Regions from separate parts of the Comamonas sp. B-9 genome, predicted to be linked through region 2. Evidence: predicted binding sites of a transcription regulator. Region 2 holds the regulator's gene; the other holds the start of a gene.
What was found. Region 2 encodes sigma-54, which starts transcription at its own class of promoters, with help from an activator protein. Its sites were predicted from a motif close to TGGCANGNAANCTGCTTT; they were not measured.

Region 1 (3,432 bases), on a different contig from region 2:
AAAGTGCTGCACCACATCCAACAGGTGGCTGGCGCGGTAGACCTCGGCATCGGGCACCAGGGCGGCATCCTCTGCACTGCCCGGGGGCAGCACCTGGCGCACCTGCTGGCCGCGCTGGTGCAGGTCCATGCTGGCGGCCAACGCACCGCGCACTGGGCGCAAGGCACCCGACAGCGACAGCTCGCCGGCAAATTCATAGTCCTGGAGCCGGTCCGCATCGATGGCGCCACTGGCCGCCAGAATGCCGACCGCAATGGCCAGGTCGTAGCGGCCCGACTCCTTGGGCAGGTCAGCGGGAGCGAGGTTGACGGTGATGCGCTTGTTGTGCGGAAACTCCAGCCCGCTGTTTTGCAGCGCCGAGCGCACGCGTTCGCGCGCTTCCTTCACTTCCAGATCGGCCAGGCCGACCAGGGTGAAGCTGGGCAGGCCATTGGCCAGATGGACTTCGACGCTGACGGGATGGCCGGTGAGCCCGACCAGGGCCCGGCTGTGCACCACGGCGAGACTCATGGGCGGGCTTCCTTGTGGTTTTGCACCTTTTTGGTGCATTGCGAAGCACCTCTTGGAGGCACGGCTGCCACCAGCATCGCAAAAGTCGCTGGCAGCAACAAGTGGCGACAGCCCGGGGCCGGGGTGGCGGCGGCGCCGGCCTGCCATTCCGCGCCCCTGGCCGCCCCGTGGCGGCTCAGAACGTAAGCATTTGCAAAAAAATATAGCGCGCTGCGCTTGTCTGGTGCGCGCAACGCAGCGGGTGGCGCTGGGTTTGGCACGCTCTGTGCATTGTGCTTGCCACAAACGGATGGGTCGAATTCATCAACAAGGAGTGTGGCAATGGCAATGAGCAACAGAGGCTGGATGGTGGTGGCGGGGGCAGCGTTCCTGGCGCTGCCAATGGTGGCAAGCGCGCAGCTGACCGCCAATGTGAGCGTGACCACGAACTACAAGTTCCGCGGTCAGGACCAGAAGTCCTCTAGTGCCCAATGGGTCAAGCCCGCACTCCAGGGAGGGGTCGACTACGCCTTTGGCGACAGCGGCTTTTATGTGGGGAACTGGAACTCCACCGTCGACTGGCTCGACAACAACAAGCTGGAGATGGATTTCTACGGTGGCTACAAGTTCAAGGCCGCCGATGTGGACTGGGATGTGGGTCTGCTGACCTATGTCTACCCCGGCAACACGCTGGGCAACACCACCGAACTGTATGGCTCGGGCACCTTGGGTCCCGTGACCGTGAAGTACTCGCACACCGTGTCGAAGGATTACTTTGGCTGGGCCGGCACCAAGTACGACAGCACGTACAAGGGCCGTAACACCGGTTACCTGAATGTGGCATTCGCCCAGGAAGTGGCGCCCAAGACGACCTTGAAGCTGGCCGTGGGCTACACGCGCTTTTCCAGCGACATCAAGGACCTGGGCGTGCCCAACTACCTGGACTACAGCGTGGGCGGTGCCTACGACCTGGGTGATGGCTTCTCGCTGAGCGCCGCCTGGGTGGGCGCCAACAAGACCGGTGCCTTTGGCTTTGTGAACAAGGGTCGCGCGATCGTGTCGCTGACCAAGGCTTTTTGATGCAGCGCCGCTGCAATAAGTGACGACAGGAGAGACTATGAACATGAAACTGGTAGTGGCGGTGATCAAGCCCTTCAAGCTCGATGAAGTGCGTGAGGCGCTGTCCGATATTGGGGTGCAAGGCATCACGGTGAGCGAGGTCAAGGGCTTTGGCCGTCAGAAAGGCCATACCGAGCTGTACCGAGGCGCCGAGTACGTGGTGGACTTCCTGCCCAAGGTGAAGCTGGAGATCGCGGTGGCCGAGGACCTGGTGGACCGGGTGATCGAGGCCATCGAGAACGCAGCGCGCACCGGCAAGATCGGCGACGGCAAGATCTTTGTCTCGCCGCTGGAGCAGGTGGTGCGTATCCGTACCGGCGAAACCGGCCCGAACGCGATCTAAAAAACAGCGCTCCGCGCTGGCAAGGCGCGCGCAACAAGCCAATTTATCTTGAAGGTGTGAACAACATGAGACGACTTCTTTCCTTGGCAGGGCTGGCGGCAGTGGCACTGGCCACTGCGGGCAACGCGGCTGCGGCCGATGCGGCAGCTCCCGTTCTGAATGCAGGCGATACCGCCTGGATCATGACCTCGACCATGCTGGTGATCCTGATGGTCATCCCGGGTCTGGCGCTGTTCTATGGCGGTCTGGTGCGCAGCAAGAACATGCTGTCGGTGCTGGCCCAGGTGTTCACGATCTTCTCGCTGATCACCGTGCTGTGGACCATCTACGGCTACTCGCTGACCTTCTCCGGTGAAGGCAACTTCTTTGGCGACTTCGGCAAGGTGTTCCTGATGGGCATCACCCCCGATACCTTGTCGGGTGCGATGGCCACCGTGCCGGAGTATGTGTTCGTCTCGTTCCAGGCCACGTTCGCCGCCATCACCGTGGCGCTGATCGTCGGTGCCTTTGCCGAGCGCATCAAGTTTGCGGCCGTGATGATCTTCGCCGTGCTGTGGTTCACCTTCAGCTACCTGCCGATTGCCCACATGGTCTGGGGCGGCGGTCTGCTGGGCAAGGATGGCGCGCTGGACTTTGCCGGCGGCACCGTTGTGCACATCAACGCCGGTGTGGCCGGTCTGGTGGGCTCCTATGTGCTGGGCAAGCGCCTGGGCTTTGGCCGCGAAGCGCTGGCCCCACACAACCTGACTTTGACCATGGTGGGCGCATCGCTGCTGTGGGTGGGCTGGTTCGGCTTCAACGCCGGCTCGGCAGGTGCTGCCAACGGTATTGCGGGCCTGGCCTTCATCAACACCATCGTGGCCACCGGCGCAGCCTGCGTGAGCTGGTTGGTTTGCGAGACGCTGCACAAGGGCAAGCCCTCGATGCTGGGTGCCGCTTCGGGTGCCGTCGGTGGCCTGGTGGTCATCACCCCAGCCGCTGGTTTTGTCGGCCCCATGGGTGCCATCGTCATGGGTCTGCTCGCCGGCGCTCTGTGCCTGTGGGGTGTGTCCGGTCTCAAGCGCCTGCTCAAGGTCGATGACACCTGCGACGTCTTCGGTGTGCACGGCGTGGGCGGTATCCTGGGTGCCATCCTGACCGGTGTGTTCTGCGCCTCCAGCCTCGGCGGTGTCGAGCCAGAAGGCTACAACATGGCCCACCAGATCTGGGTGCAAACCAAGGGCGTGCTGATCACCATCGTGTGGTCGGGTGTGGTGGCCTGGATCTCGTACAAGGTGGCAGGTTTGCTGACCGGTGGTCTGCGTGTGACGGAAGAAGCCGAACGCGAAGGCCTGGACATCACCTCCCACGGCGAAGCGGCCTACGGACGTTGATTCTTGCGGATACTCCTTGGGGGGCCGGACGGGTGCACAACCCGGCCGGCCTTTTTTTATGCGCCGCGCTGGCGCTGAAGACAAAGCTTAGACGGGTGCCGTGGCGCG
Region 2 (11,900 bases):
CTGGGGCAGGATCTGGCGCTCGGCCTCGTCGAGCATCGCTTCCCAGACATGGCGCTGGAAGGGCACCAGCTTTTCAAACGCAAAGCGGCGCAGGATACCGGCCGGGATCTTACGCGCGATCTGGGCCGCTTCAATCAGCACCGTGCCGCTGCCGCAGCAGGGGTCGTAGAGCGGCTGCGGGTCGTCACCGTGCGGGTCCCAGCCGCTCGCGGCAATCATCGCCGCGGCCAGCGTTTCCTTGAGCGGCGCATCGCCCTTGTCCTCGCGCCAGCCGCGCTTGAACAGCGCCTCGCCCGAGGTGTCGATATAGATGGTGGCGCCATCGGTGGTCAGGTGCAGGTGCACGCGCACATCGGGGTGGTGCGTCTCCACGCTGGGGCGCACGCCGTGGCGCCGCTCGCGGAAGCGGTCGGCAATCGCATCCTTGACGCGCAGCGCGGCAAAGTTCAGGCTGGTCAGCGGGCTGTGCTGGGAGGTGACCTCGATCTTGAAGGTCTCCTTGGGCGAGAACCAGATCTCCCAGGCCACCTCGCTGGCGGCGCGGTAAAGGTCGTTCTCGTTGCGGTACATGCTGTGCGAGAGCTCGACCAGCACGCGCTGGGCCAGGCGGCTGTGCAGGTTCAGCAGCAGCGCATCGCGCCACATGCCGCGCAGCATGACGCCGCCGCGCGCCATCAGGAGGTCCTGGCCGCTGGCGCCGGTGATGGCATGGACTTCGTCCGCCAAAAGGCCCTCGACGCCGGCGGCGCAGGGCAAAAACAAATGCAGTTGGTTCATAAGCAGGGGGGCAAGCATACGCGCTTGCCCCATTGTCTGCCAAGCGCACGGGAATGTGGACTGTGCCAGTGGCATTCGCCAGCCCGGCTCCCATAGCGCAGGCGTAACGGGTGGCTGGCTGCTATAGTCTGGCCCCAGAGCGGGCCGCAGCCCTCGGTGCAGCCGCCCTTCCCCTCCATCACTCAGAGAGAATGCGGATGCCCTACCTCGGAGCCGGCGTACACGTCATCATTGCACTGTTTTTTGCGGTCCACGCCGTGCGCAGCGGCCAGAACAACTACTGGCTGTTTGTGCTGCTGGCCTTCCCCTTCCTGGGCAGCGTGGTGTATTTCTTTGCCATCTACCTGCCCAATTCGCGCCTGCAGCGCCATGCCCGCAGCCTGGCGAGCAATGCCGTCAAGGCGCTGGACCCGACCCGCGAAGTGCGCGAAGCCCAGGCCGCCTACGACTACAGCCCCACCGCGCAGAACCAGATCCGCCTGGCCCAGGCCCTGCTGGCCAATGGCCAGGCCGAGCAGGCCTTTGGCCACTTCGAGGCCAGCATGAAGGGCCCGTTTGCCAACGACCTCGATATCCGCTGGGGCGCTGCGCAAGCGGCCTACCAGGCCGGCCATCCACAGCAGGCGCTGCAGCAGCTGCGCGTGATTGCCCAGGCCGATGTGCACTTTCGTGCCGAGGCCGTGGGCCTGCTGGTGGCCAAGGCCTATGCCCAGCTGGGCGACCAGGCGATGGCGCGCAAGAGCTTTGACTTTGCGCGCCAGCACTCGGGCAGCTTCGATGTGATGGCCGAGTACGCGATCTGGGCCGCAGGCCAGGGCGACTGGCAGACCGCCAACGCACTGCAGGCCGAGCTGAACAAGGCGATGACGCACTGGAGCGGCCAGCAGCGCCAGCTCAACCGCGAGATGCTGCAGCGCCTCAAGACCGCCTTTGCCGCCCAGCCCAGGTAAGCCCACCCGGCCTGCAGTTGACAAAACCGCAATAGGCCTGCTGGCAGCAGGCCATCCCACCGCCCCGCAGCCCTTGCCGCGCGCCAGTTTGCGCTTGCGCAGCCCGCCGCCACAGCGCAGTCGCTAAAATCGCTGTCTATGGCAAAAATCATCGTTCTGGCCCTGGTGCTGCTTTTCTTTGGCTGCGGCCTCTACATGCACCTGCGCGGCAAGGTGCGGCACAAGCTGCTGCGCCAGCTGTTTGACCACTCCACCTTCACGGCCCCGTTCAATGTGTTCATGCTGATGTTCAGCAAGGTACCGCGCACGCCCTACCTGCCCACCAGCACCTTCCCCGACCTCGCCCCACTGCAGGCCCACTGGCGCGAGATCCGCGAAGAGGCCATTGGCCTGCACCAGGCCATGCAGATCAAGGCCGCGGCCAACAACGACGATGCGGGCTTCAACTCCTTCTTCAAGACCGGCTGGAAGCGCTTCTACCTGAAGTGGTACGGCCAGGCCCACCCGTCTGCGATGGAGCTGTGCCCCAAGACCACGGCGCTGGTGCAGTCCATCCCCGGCATCAAGGCGGCCATGTTTGCCGAGCTGCCACCCGGCGCCAAGCTCAACCTGCACCGCGATCCCTATGCCGGCTCGCTGCGCTACCACCTCGCCGTGCTGGCGCCCAATGACGACCGCTGCATGATCGAGGTCGATGGCACGCCCTACAGCTGGCGCGAGGGCGAAGGCGTGATCTTTGACGAGACCTTCATGCACTGGGCCGAGAACCGCTCCGAAGGCAACCGCATCGTGCTGTTCTGCGATGTCGAGCGCCCGATGACCAATGGCTTTGCGCAGTGGCTCAACCGCTGGCTGGGCACGCATGTGGTGGCTGCCGCCAGCTCGCCCAACAACGAAGGTGATCCGCGCGGCTTCATCAGCCGCATCTTCAAGATCTCGTTCTACATGGGCCAGTACCGCCGCCGCTTCAAGGCCTGGAACAAGACGGCCTACAAGTTCACCAAGTTCGGCCTGATGCTCGCCGCTCTGGCCTTGTTCATCTGGTGGCTGTGGCCGAAGTAAATCGGCAGCTTCCACAAGCGAAAACCGCAGTGCCCAGGCAGCTGCGGTTTTTTTATGGTGGCTGAGACTTTGGCTACAGCGCCTTGCGCAAGCTGGCGGGCGGGATGCGCATGGCCTCGCGGTACTTGGCCACCGTGCGGCGCGCGCATTCAATGCCCTGGGCCTGCAGCAGATCGGCGATTTTTGCATCCGACAGCGGCTTCTTCGCGCTTTCCTCGTCCAGCAGCTGCTTGATCAGCGCCTTCACGGCCGTGCTCGACGCACTGCCCCCGGTCTCGGTGCCCAAGCCCGAGCCAAAGAAGTACTTGAGCTCAAACGTGCCCTGGGGCGTGGCCATGTACTTGGCCGTGGTCACGCGGCTGATGGTGGATTCATGCAGGCCCAGCTCATCGGCAATCTCGCGCAGCACCATGGGGCGCATCGCCAGCTCGCCATGCACAAAGAAATTGCGCTGGCGCTCGACGATGGCCTGCGAGACGCGCAAGATGGTGTCAAAGCGCTGCTGGATGTTCTTGATGAACCAGCGCGCCTCCTGCAGCCGCTGCTGCAGTGCGCCATGGCCTTCGCTGCCCTTGTGGCTGCGCAAGGCATTGGCGTAGACATCCTGCACGCGCAGGCGCGGCATCACCTCGGCATTGAGCTGCACGCTGAAACCGGGCACCGGCAGGCCGCGCTCATTGCTGGGTCGCACGATGACATCGGGGATGATGGTGTTGCGGTCCACATCGGCATAGGGCCGGCCGGGGCGGGGTTCGAGCTTGGCGATCAGCGCCAGCGCGCTGCGCACCGCCGCCTCGTTACAGCCGGTCAGCTGCACCAGCTTGCGCACATCACGGCGCGCCAGCAGATCAAGGGACTCCTGGCAGACCAGCAAGGCAGTCTCCAGCGCCAGCGCATCGGCCTCGGGCGTGTCCGAGCCCTCTTCATCCAACAGGCGCTGCTGGGCCTTGATCTGCAGCTGCATGCATTCTGACAGGTTGCGCGCGCCCACACCAATCGGCTCCAGGCTTTGCAGCAAGCGCAGCGCCACGGTCAGGTGGTGCAGCAGCGCCTCGTAGCGCTCGGGGTCCGAAGCATCGCCAAAGCTTTGCGCGAGCTCGGCCAGCGTTTCTTCGAGGTAGCCGTCGTCGTTCAGCGATTCGATCAGAAAGTAGAGCGCGGCCCGGTCTTCCTGGCACAGGCGCAGCGACAAGGCCTGGCGGTGCAGCACATCCTGCAGGCTCAGGTGCTCGCTGCGGCGGTCGGACATCGGCGTCTCGTCGTCGTCATCGCCTGCGCTGGAGCGGGCGGGCAGATCGCCGCCCCACTCTTCCCAGTCCGATGCCGAATCGCCGGCAGCGGCCTCCGCATCGACGCCGGTTTCCTTGCCCGCAGCAAAATCCAGCGGCTGGTCGGAGGTTCCGGGCTCGAAATCGCTGCTGTTGCTGGTGTCGGCGCTGGCAGCAGTATCGGCAGCCTTGTCGGCTGCGTCTGCAGCTTCGGCAGATTCAGCGGCTTCTTTACCGGCTTCGGCCTCGGGGGCCTCATCGCCCTCGCGCTCCAGAAACGGGTTTTCGTCGAGCATCTGCTCGACTTCCTGCGTCAGCTCCTGCGTGGACAGCTGCAGCAGGCGGATCGACTGCTGCAGCTGGGGCGTCAGGGTCAGGTTCTGCGATACGCGCAGCGACAGCGACGGCATCATGGCTGCGCCTTTGCAGCGGCTGCGGCAGTTGGCAACAGATCAGCCCTACCGGGCCCGCAGCGCAGGTCGGTAGCTTGGCTGGCACGCCCGCCAAGGCGTGCGGTGTCACATACGGAAATGTTCACCCAGATACACCCTCCGGACCTCTGCGTTCTCCACAATCTCTTGCGGCGTCCCGGCGGCCAGCACCTTGCCATCGCTGATGATGCAGGCATGGTCACAGATACCCAGGGTTTCGCGCACATTGTGGTCGGTGATCAGCACACCAATGCCGCGCTCCTTGAGGAAGGCGACAATGCGCTGGATCTCGATCACGGCGATGGGGTCGATGCCGGCGAAGGGCTCATCGAGCAAGATGAAACGGGGCTGGGTGGCCAGCGCACGGGCGATCTCGACGCGGCGGCGCTCGCCCCCGGACAGCGCCACCGACGGTGACTCGCGCAGGTGCTCGACCCGCAGCTCCTGCAGCAGCGCGGTGAGCTGGCGCTCGACCTCGGCGCGCGAGAGCGGCTTGCCATGCTCATCCTTTTGCAGCTCCAGCACGGCGCGCACATTGTCCTGCACGCTGAGCTTGCGAAAGATCGAGGCTTCCTGCGGCAGGGAGGACAGGCCCAGCTGCGAGCGCTGGTGGATCGGCATATTGGCTACCGACTGCCCATCGATGCGGATATCCCCGCCATCGCTGCGCACCAGGCCCACGATCATGTAGAACGAGGTGGTCTTGCCCGCGCCATTGGGGCCGAGCAAACCCACCACTTCGCCCTTGCGCACCGACAGCGATACATCCTTGACCACCTTGCGGCTGCCATAGGACTTCTCCAGGTGCAAGACCTCCAGCTGGCTGCGGTGGTCGCTGTTGGCGACCCGGGCGTTGACGGAAATGGTCGACGAGTTTTCTGCCACGGTTACTTGGCTCCGTCGTTCAGTTGGGTGCTGGGGCGCAATGGCGTCTTGTCATCGGCAGCGGGCTTGGCCGGGGCGCTGGCCTTGTCGTCCGCCTTGCCGTCGGCCTTGGGCGTCAGGATCACGCGCACGCGGTCCTTCTTGGGCGCGCCGGGCTTGGGATCGGCCGCCGCCTGGGCACCCTTTTGGCCGGAGACCGTGAAGGTGTCGCTCAGGTTGTTGTAGACGATCAGCGGGCCACTGACCTGGTCGGTCAACGTGGTCTCGCGGTAGCGGCGCAGCTCGCCACGGCGCTCAAAGTGCACGGTGTCGTCGCGGCCGTTATAGGTGATGACCTCGCCTTCGCCTTCGACGAACTCGTCGGGCGCGCCAGGGGCGGAATCCCGCTTTTGGCGGAAGAACGCGAGCTTGCCCGGCGCAGCGGTGACCACGCCGTGCTGGAAGCCGTCGCGGTCCTGGCTCACGGTCAGCTGCGCGCCACGGATGATGATGGTGCCCTTGGTCACCACCACATTGCCCGTGAAGACACTGGTCTGCTTGAGTTCATCGTGGCGGCCATCGTCCGCCTCGATGTTCATGGGCTTGGTGCGGTCTGCACGCTCGGCGTGCGACAGCAGCGGCACGGCCAGGGCCACTGCCACCAACAAAGTGTTAAAAATACGGTGTCTCATAAGGCATGAATCTTGCTCTGCCCCATTGTAGCCATGCTGGAGCGTTGGGCCGTTTTTGGCACAAAAAAGCCCGCGCGTGCGGGCTTTGTCTAAAGCGTTGGGGAGGCCGCTCAGCCTTGTGCCGCCAGGAACTCTACCACTTGCAGCACGTTGCTCATCGAGCCGGCACGGGTGCCGTCGGTGTAGTACTTGCCCGCCACGCCCAGCGATGGAACGCCTTCGACGCCGTAGGACTCTTGCAGCTGGGTGGCCTTGCGCACCTGGCCTGCGACGCTGAAGGAGTTGTAGGCTTCCTTGAACTTGGCCAGGTCCACGCCGTTCTTGTCCATCCAGGCAAAGATCTCGTCGTCCTTGTTCAGGCGTTGGCGCTCCACGTGGATGGCACGGAAAACCTTGACATGCACGTCAGGGATCAGGCCCATCGACTCCAGCGCAAAGTAGATCTTTTGCTGGGGCACAAAGGTGTTGTTGAAGGCCACGGGCACGCGGCGGATCTGCAGGTTCTTGGGGGCAGTCTTGGCCCAGGCTTCAAACTGCGGCTCGAAGGCATTGCAGTGGGGGCAGCTGTACCAGAAGAACTCGATCACCTCGACCTTGCCAGCGGGCGCATCGGGGGTGACGGGCTTGGCCAGCTTCAGGTAGTCCTTGCCTTCCTTGAACTTGGCCTGTGCGTTGGCGCCAGTAGCGAAAGGCAGGCTCAGCGCGGAAGCGGCAGTAGCGGAAGCCGCCAAAGTGGAAAACTCACGACGTTTCATGTTTTGTTAACTCCAGTGACAAGTTGCGGTTAGGAGTGTCCTGCACCGCCAAAAGTTCAACGCTGTACGCGGACGATTTGCGCATCCACGCCGGCGCCATCGAGCTTGCCTTTGAGGCCATCGGCATCATCGCGCTTGTTGAATGGGCCCACGCGCACCCGGTATACCGTGCGGCCATTGACTTCGCGCTCGCTCACACGCGCTTCCCAGCCCATCATCGCCAGCTTGGCGCGTTGTGCATCGCCATCGGACTGGCTGCGAAAAGCGCCGGCCTGCACAAAGTACTGGAAGCCGTCGGTGCCATCGGCACTGCGCGACTTGGCCAGATCGCCCAGCGGATCGGCGCCCTGGCCGGCCTTGGGATCGAGCTTGGCGACCTGGGTCTTGTCTGCTGGCTTGTCGGCAGGCTTGGCCGGATCGGGCAGCACCACCTCGGGCTTGGCGGGCTTGTTTTCCACCGGCGGGGTGGCGTTGTCAGCCACGGTGCGCGGCGGCTCTGGCACCACCACGCCCTGCGCGGCCGGCGCCACAGCCGCTGGTGCCCGCGCGGGGTTCTTGCCATAGAGCGGCGAGTTCGGGTCCCAGTTCTGGTTGCGCTGCGCCTCGGCCTTGTCCTTGGCCTCGCCCTTGACGCCACCTTTGTTGACAAACGGCACCGGCACATTGGTGACGTACACGGCCACGGCCAAGGCCGCGCCCACGCCCACCAGCAGCCCCAGGATCAGGCCCAGGATGGTTCCACCACGTTGATGTCGTCGCATTGCAGTTATTACCTTTGTTCGCAAAATCACATGCGCTCTGGTGCACTCACACCCAGCACGGCCAGGCCATTGCGCAGCACCTGCGCGACCGCTGCCACGAGTGCCAGACGGGCCAGTTTGGTGGCTTCGTCATCCACCAAGATACGCTCTGCATCATAGTAGCTGTGGTAGGCCGAGGCCAGGTCACGCAGATAGAACGTAACATCGTGCGGCGCATTGCCAGCGGCGGCGTTGCTCAGCATCTCGGGGTACTGGGCCAGCATCTGCATCAGTGCCTGGGCCTGCGGGCCCTGCAGCGCGCCCAGGTCGATGCCGCTCAGCGCAGGCAGGCCAGCGCCGCCCTGCTCCTGCCAGCCGCGCAGCACCGAGCAGATGCGCGCATGGGCGTACTGCACGTAGAACACCGGGTTGTCGTTGTTCTGGGCCACGGCCAGGTCGACGTCGAAGGTGTACTCGGTATCGGGCTTGCGCGAGAGCAGGAAAAAGCGCACCGCATCCTTGCTGGTCCACTCGATCAGGTCGCGCAAGGTGACATAGCTGCCGGCGCGCTTGCTGATCTTGACTTCTTCACCACCGCGCACCACGCGCACCATGGTGTGCAGCACATAGTCGGGGTAGCCCTGGGGGATGCCGACATTGACGGCCTGCAGACCGGCGCGCACGCGGGCGATGGTGCCGTGGTGGTCCGTGCCCTGGATGTTGACGGCCTTGCCGTAGCCGCGCAGGAACTTTTGCGTATGGTAGGCCACATCGGGCAGGAAGTAGGTGTAGGTGCCATCGGACTTGCGCATCACGCGGTCCTTGTCGTCACCAAAGTCGGTGGTGCGCAGCCACAACGCGCCATCTTGCTCATAGGTGTGGCCGCTGGCGATCAGGCGCTTGACGGTCTCGTCCACATGGCCGTTCTGGTACAGGCTCGACTCGAGGTAGTACTCGTCAAACTTGAGGTTGAAGGCCTGCAGATCCTTGTCCTGCTCGTTGCGCAGGTAGGCCACCGCAAAGTTGCGGATGTTGTCGTAGTCCTCGACATCGCCATTGGCGGTGAACGCACGGTCATCGGCCTCGATGGTCTGCTTGGCGAGGAACGCCTGGGCAATATCGCCAATGTAGTCGCCGTTGTAGAAGTTCTTGGCCAGCGGGTTCTCGCTGTCGGTGGGCCAGCAGTCGTCACCGGGCTTGAAGCCCTTGGCACGCAGCTGGGTGCTCTTGGTCAGGGTGTCGATCTGCACGCCCGCATCGTTGTAGTAGAACTCGCGGTGCACGGACCAGCCCTGGCTGCCGTAGAGGTTGCAGATCGCATCGCCCAGCGCGGCCTGGCGGCCATGGCCCACGTGCAGCGGACCGGTGGGGTTGGCCGAGACAAACTCGACAATGATCTTTTCATCGCGCTGGGGCTGCATGCCAAAGCGCTCGCCCTGGGCCAGCACTTCCTGCACCACCTGCTGCTTGGCAGCGGGCTTGAGGCGCAGGTTCAAAAAGCCGGGACCGGCGATCTCGACCGCTTCCACCCACTGCGCAAAGGCGGGCGTGGCCTCCAGCGCGGCCTTGAGCTGCTCGCCCAGTGCGCGGGGGTTGGCCTTGAGCGGCTTGGCCAGCTGCATCGCGGCGGTCACGGCATAGTCGCCGTGCGCGGCCACCTTGGGCGTTTCAAAGGCCGCACGGCTACCTGCGCCAGGCGACAATTTCTCGAGCTCGGCAGCAAGCACTGCGAGCAAATCTTTTTTGACTTGCAACATATTTGAAACTTAGACGAAGCAGTTACCAGCGCCAGGCCGGTTTACCAGCCCCGGGCATAAAACACGGCGACGGCGGCGATCACGGGAATCAGATGGGCTTGCCACATGACCCATTTACGCGTGGCGCGCACCTCGGCGTCCCCGGGCAAAGCGCCATTGTCGCGCAATTGCCGTAACCAGCGGCGGAACACGGCTGTCGGCTTGAACGACAGCACCACGCCGACGACGACCAAGGTCATCTTCAGGTGAAAGAGCGGCTGGCTGACATACCAGGTCACGCCCTTGGCGCCCAGAAACAGGCGCAGCAGGCCGGTGGCCAGCACCGCCAGCGCGGCAAAGGCGTAGATCAGATCGAGGCGCGCCAGGCGCTGCACCACAGCCCCATTCATCCACTCGGCGCGGCACAGCGCCGCCTCGCTGGAGAGAAAAACCACCATGGTCAACAAGGCCAGCAGGTGCAGGCAGGCCAGAACAGCTTCCAAAGTCATCGTGTTACTCCATCTTTTTCCAGAAATCGGCTCGTTCGTAGTGCTGCTTGACGAAATCGATCCACAAGCGCACCCGCAGCGGCAGGTGCTTGCGCTGCTGGAACATCACATAGATGCCGTTGGGCGGCGCGGCAAAGTCCTCCAGCACCTCGACCAGGCGGCCGGCGGCAATCTCGGACTCGACCTCCCAGGTGCTGCGCCAGGCAATGCCCCAGCCTTGCTGGCACCAGTCGTGCAGCACCTGGCCGTCCGAGCAATCGAGCGGGCCGCCGGGCTTGAGATAGACCACCTCGCTGGCGCCAGTGGCTGCCGGCATGCGAAACGCCCAGCCCCGCGTCTGCGAGGCCTCGCTCGACAAGGTCAGGCAGTCATGCTGGCTCAGCTCGCTGGGGTGGCGCGGAATGCCGCGGCGGCGCAGGTACTCGGGCGTGGCCACACACAGGCGCCGGTTGTCCGCCACGCGCACGCTGACCAGCGAGGAATCGGGCAGGTCGCCCACGCGGATCGCGCAGTCATAGCCCTCACCGGCCAGGTCGACCAGGCGGTCGCTCAGGTTCAGCGAGATCGTCACGTCGGGGTGGCGCGCATGGTAGAGCGGCAGCAGCGGCGCCACATGGCGGCGCCCAAAGCCGGCCGGCGCGGTCACGCGCAGATGGCCTGTGGCCTTGATGCCGCCGGCGCTGACGCTGGCCTCGACACTGGCCAGCTCGGCCAGCAGGCGCTGGCAGTCTTCCAGAAAGGCCGCGCCCTCGTAGGTCAGGGTGAGCTTGCGGGTGGTGCGCACCAGCAGCTTGACACCCAGGCGCTCCTCCAGCGCATCGAGCCGGCGGCCCATGATGGCCGGGGCCACGCCTTCGGCCTTGGCAGCGGCCGTGAGGCTGCCGCGCGAGGCGATGGCGACAAATGATTCGAGCTGCTTGAGGCGATCCATACCAGACAGAACACAGACAATACGCAAAGCCCGCTGGCCGCCGCTTGTGCGACGCGCTGGCAGGGCCACAGCCTATTATCATCGGGGCTCCGGCCTGGCGGGCGCATGAAAGCGCACATCCCGCTGCGACATCATTGACAGCCGCTCTTTTCCTGCGCCCCCGCTCCTATGCCGCCAGCTTCAACGCCGCCCACCAGCACCCCCTCCAGCGCCGACGCCCTCTGGTACGCCCCCGCCCAGCTGCTGCGCCTGTTTGGCAGCAGCCCCGTCGCCATGGCCTACTGGGGCCGTGACCAGCGCCTGCGCCTGGCCACACCGCAGTGGTGCGAATGGTTTGGCGTGCCCACGACCGGCATCGTCGGCCAACTGCTCGACGAAGCGCTGCCGCCCGACTTTGCCCAGCAGCACCACGACGCGCTGCAGGCCGCCGCCCAGGGCCTGCGCCAGCAGTTCGACACGCGCAAGACCGATGCCCATGGCCATGTCGCCTGGCGCCGCATCAGCCTCTCGCCCCACCTCTGGCCCGGGCCGGCAGGCAACAAAACCGCCCAGGGCGTGCTGATGCTGATGCAGGACTGCAGCGCCGAATACGCCAACGCGGCGCAAACCGACGACCTGCGCGCGCAGCTGGCCGCGCTCTCGTCCACCGATCTGGAGCGCACCGAAGAGAAAAGCGAGCTGCTCAAGCTGCGCACCTTGCTGGACTGGCGCACCGCCATGCTCACCGAGCACAGCGAAATGCTTCAGCTGCTCTCGCATGAGATCCGCCAGCCACTCAACAACGCCTCGGCCGCGATGCAGGCCACCATGTCGGCCATTGCCGAGCTGCAGCTGAGCCAGACCACCCCGGCCACCAAGGCCTTGCTGCGCGCCGAGCATGTGCTCCAGCAGGTCATAGGCACCCTGGACAACACCTTGGCGGCCGGCACCATTCTTGCCGTGGGCGGGCGCGCTGGCGCCTCGTCCGATACCGACCTGCCGACCCTGGTCAACCTGGTGCTGCACGACATCGCTGCCGATGCCCGCCCGCGCATCCAGGTGGTCTGGGATGCCGAGGCGCGCACGGTGCAGCTGCACCCGGCGCTGATGCGGCTGACCATCCGCAACCTGCTCAACAACGCGCTCAACTACGCCCCGGCTGACAGCCCGGTGCTGCTGCGCCTGGCCGATTCGGACGACCCGTTG

Region 1: the regulator sigma-54 is predicted to act here: its motif matches at 765-782, upstream of H928_RS0105720 (TorF family putative porin).

What each region holds. Positions count from the first base shown of each region.
Region 1 covers NZ_APCR01000571.1:243-3,674, reverse strand. The annotation lists partial or broken gene H928_RS0105725 (magnesium chelatase domain-containing protein) at 1-510, opposite strand, end outside; gene H928_RS0105720 (TorF family putative porin) at 838-1,569, shown strand; gene glnK (P-II family nitrogen regulator) at 1,613-1,951, shown strand; gene H928_RS0105710 (ammonium transporter) at 2,017-3,324, shown strand; partial or broken gene H928_RS26330 (rhodanese-like domain-containing protein) at 3,412-3,432, opposite strand, start outside.
Region 2 covers NZ_APCR01000297.1:8,759-20,658, forward strand. The annotation lists gene H928_RS0102320 (class I SAM-dependent RNA methyltransferase) at 1-777, opposite strand, end outside; gene H928_RS0102325 (hypothetical protein) at 975-1,727, shown strand; gene H928_RS0102330 (aspartyl/asparaginyl beta-hydroxylase domain-containing protein) at 1,875-2,789, shown strand; gene H928_RS0102335 (RNA polymerase factor sigma-54) at 2,863-4,470, opposite strand; gene lptB (LPS export ABC transporter ATP-binding protein) at 4,576-5,352, opposite strand; gene lptA (lipopolysaccharide transport periplasmic protein LptA) at 5,376-6,044, opposite strand; gene H928_RS0102350 (thiol:disulfide interchange protein DsbA/DsbL) at 6,155-6,799, opposite strand; gene H928_RS0102355 (SPOR domain-containing protein) at 6,856-7,560, opposite strand; gene argS (arginine--tRNA ligase) at 7,587-9,296, opposite strand; gene H928_RS0102365 (DUF2214 family protein) at 9,338-9,784, opposite strand; gene H928_RS0102370 (LysR family transcriptional regulator) at 9,789-10,715, opposite strand; gene H928_RS0102375 (PAS domain-containing sensor histidine kinase) at 10,884-11,900, shown strand, end outside.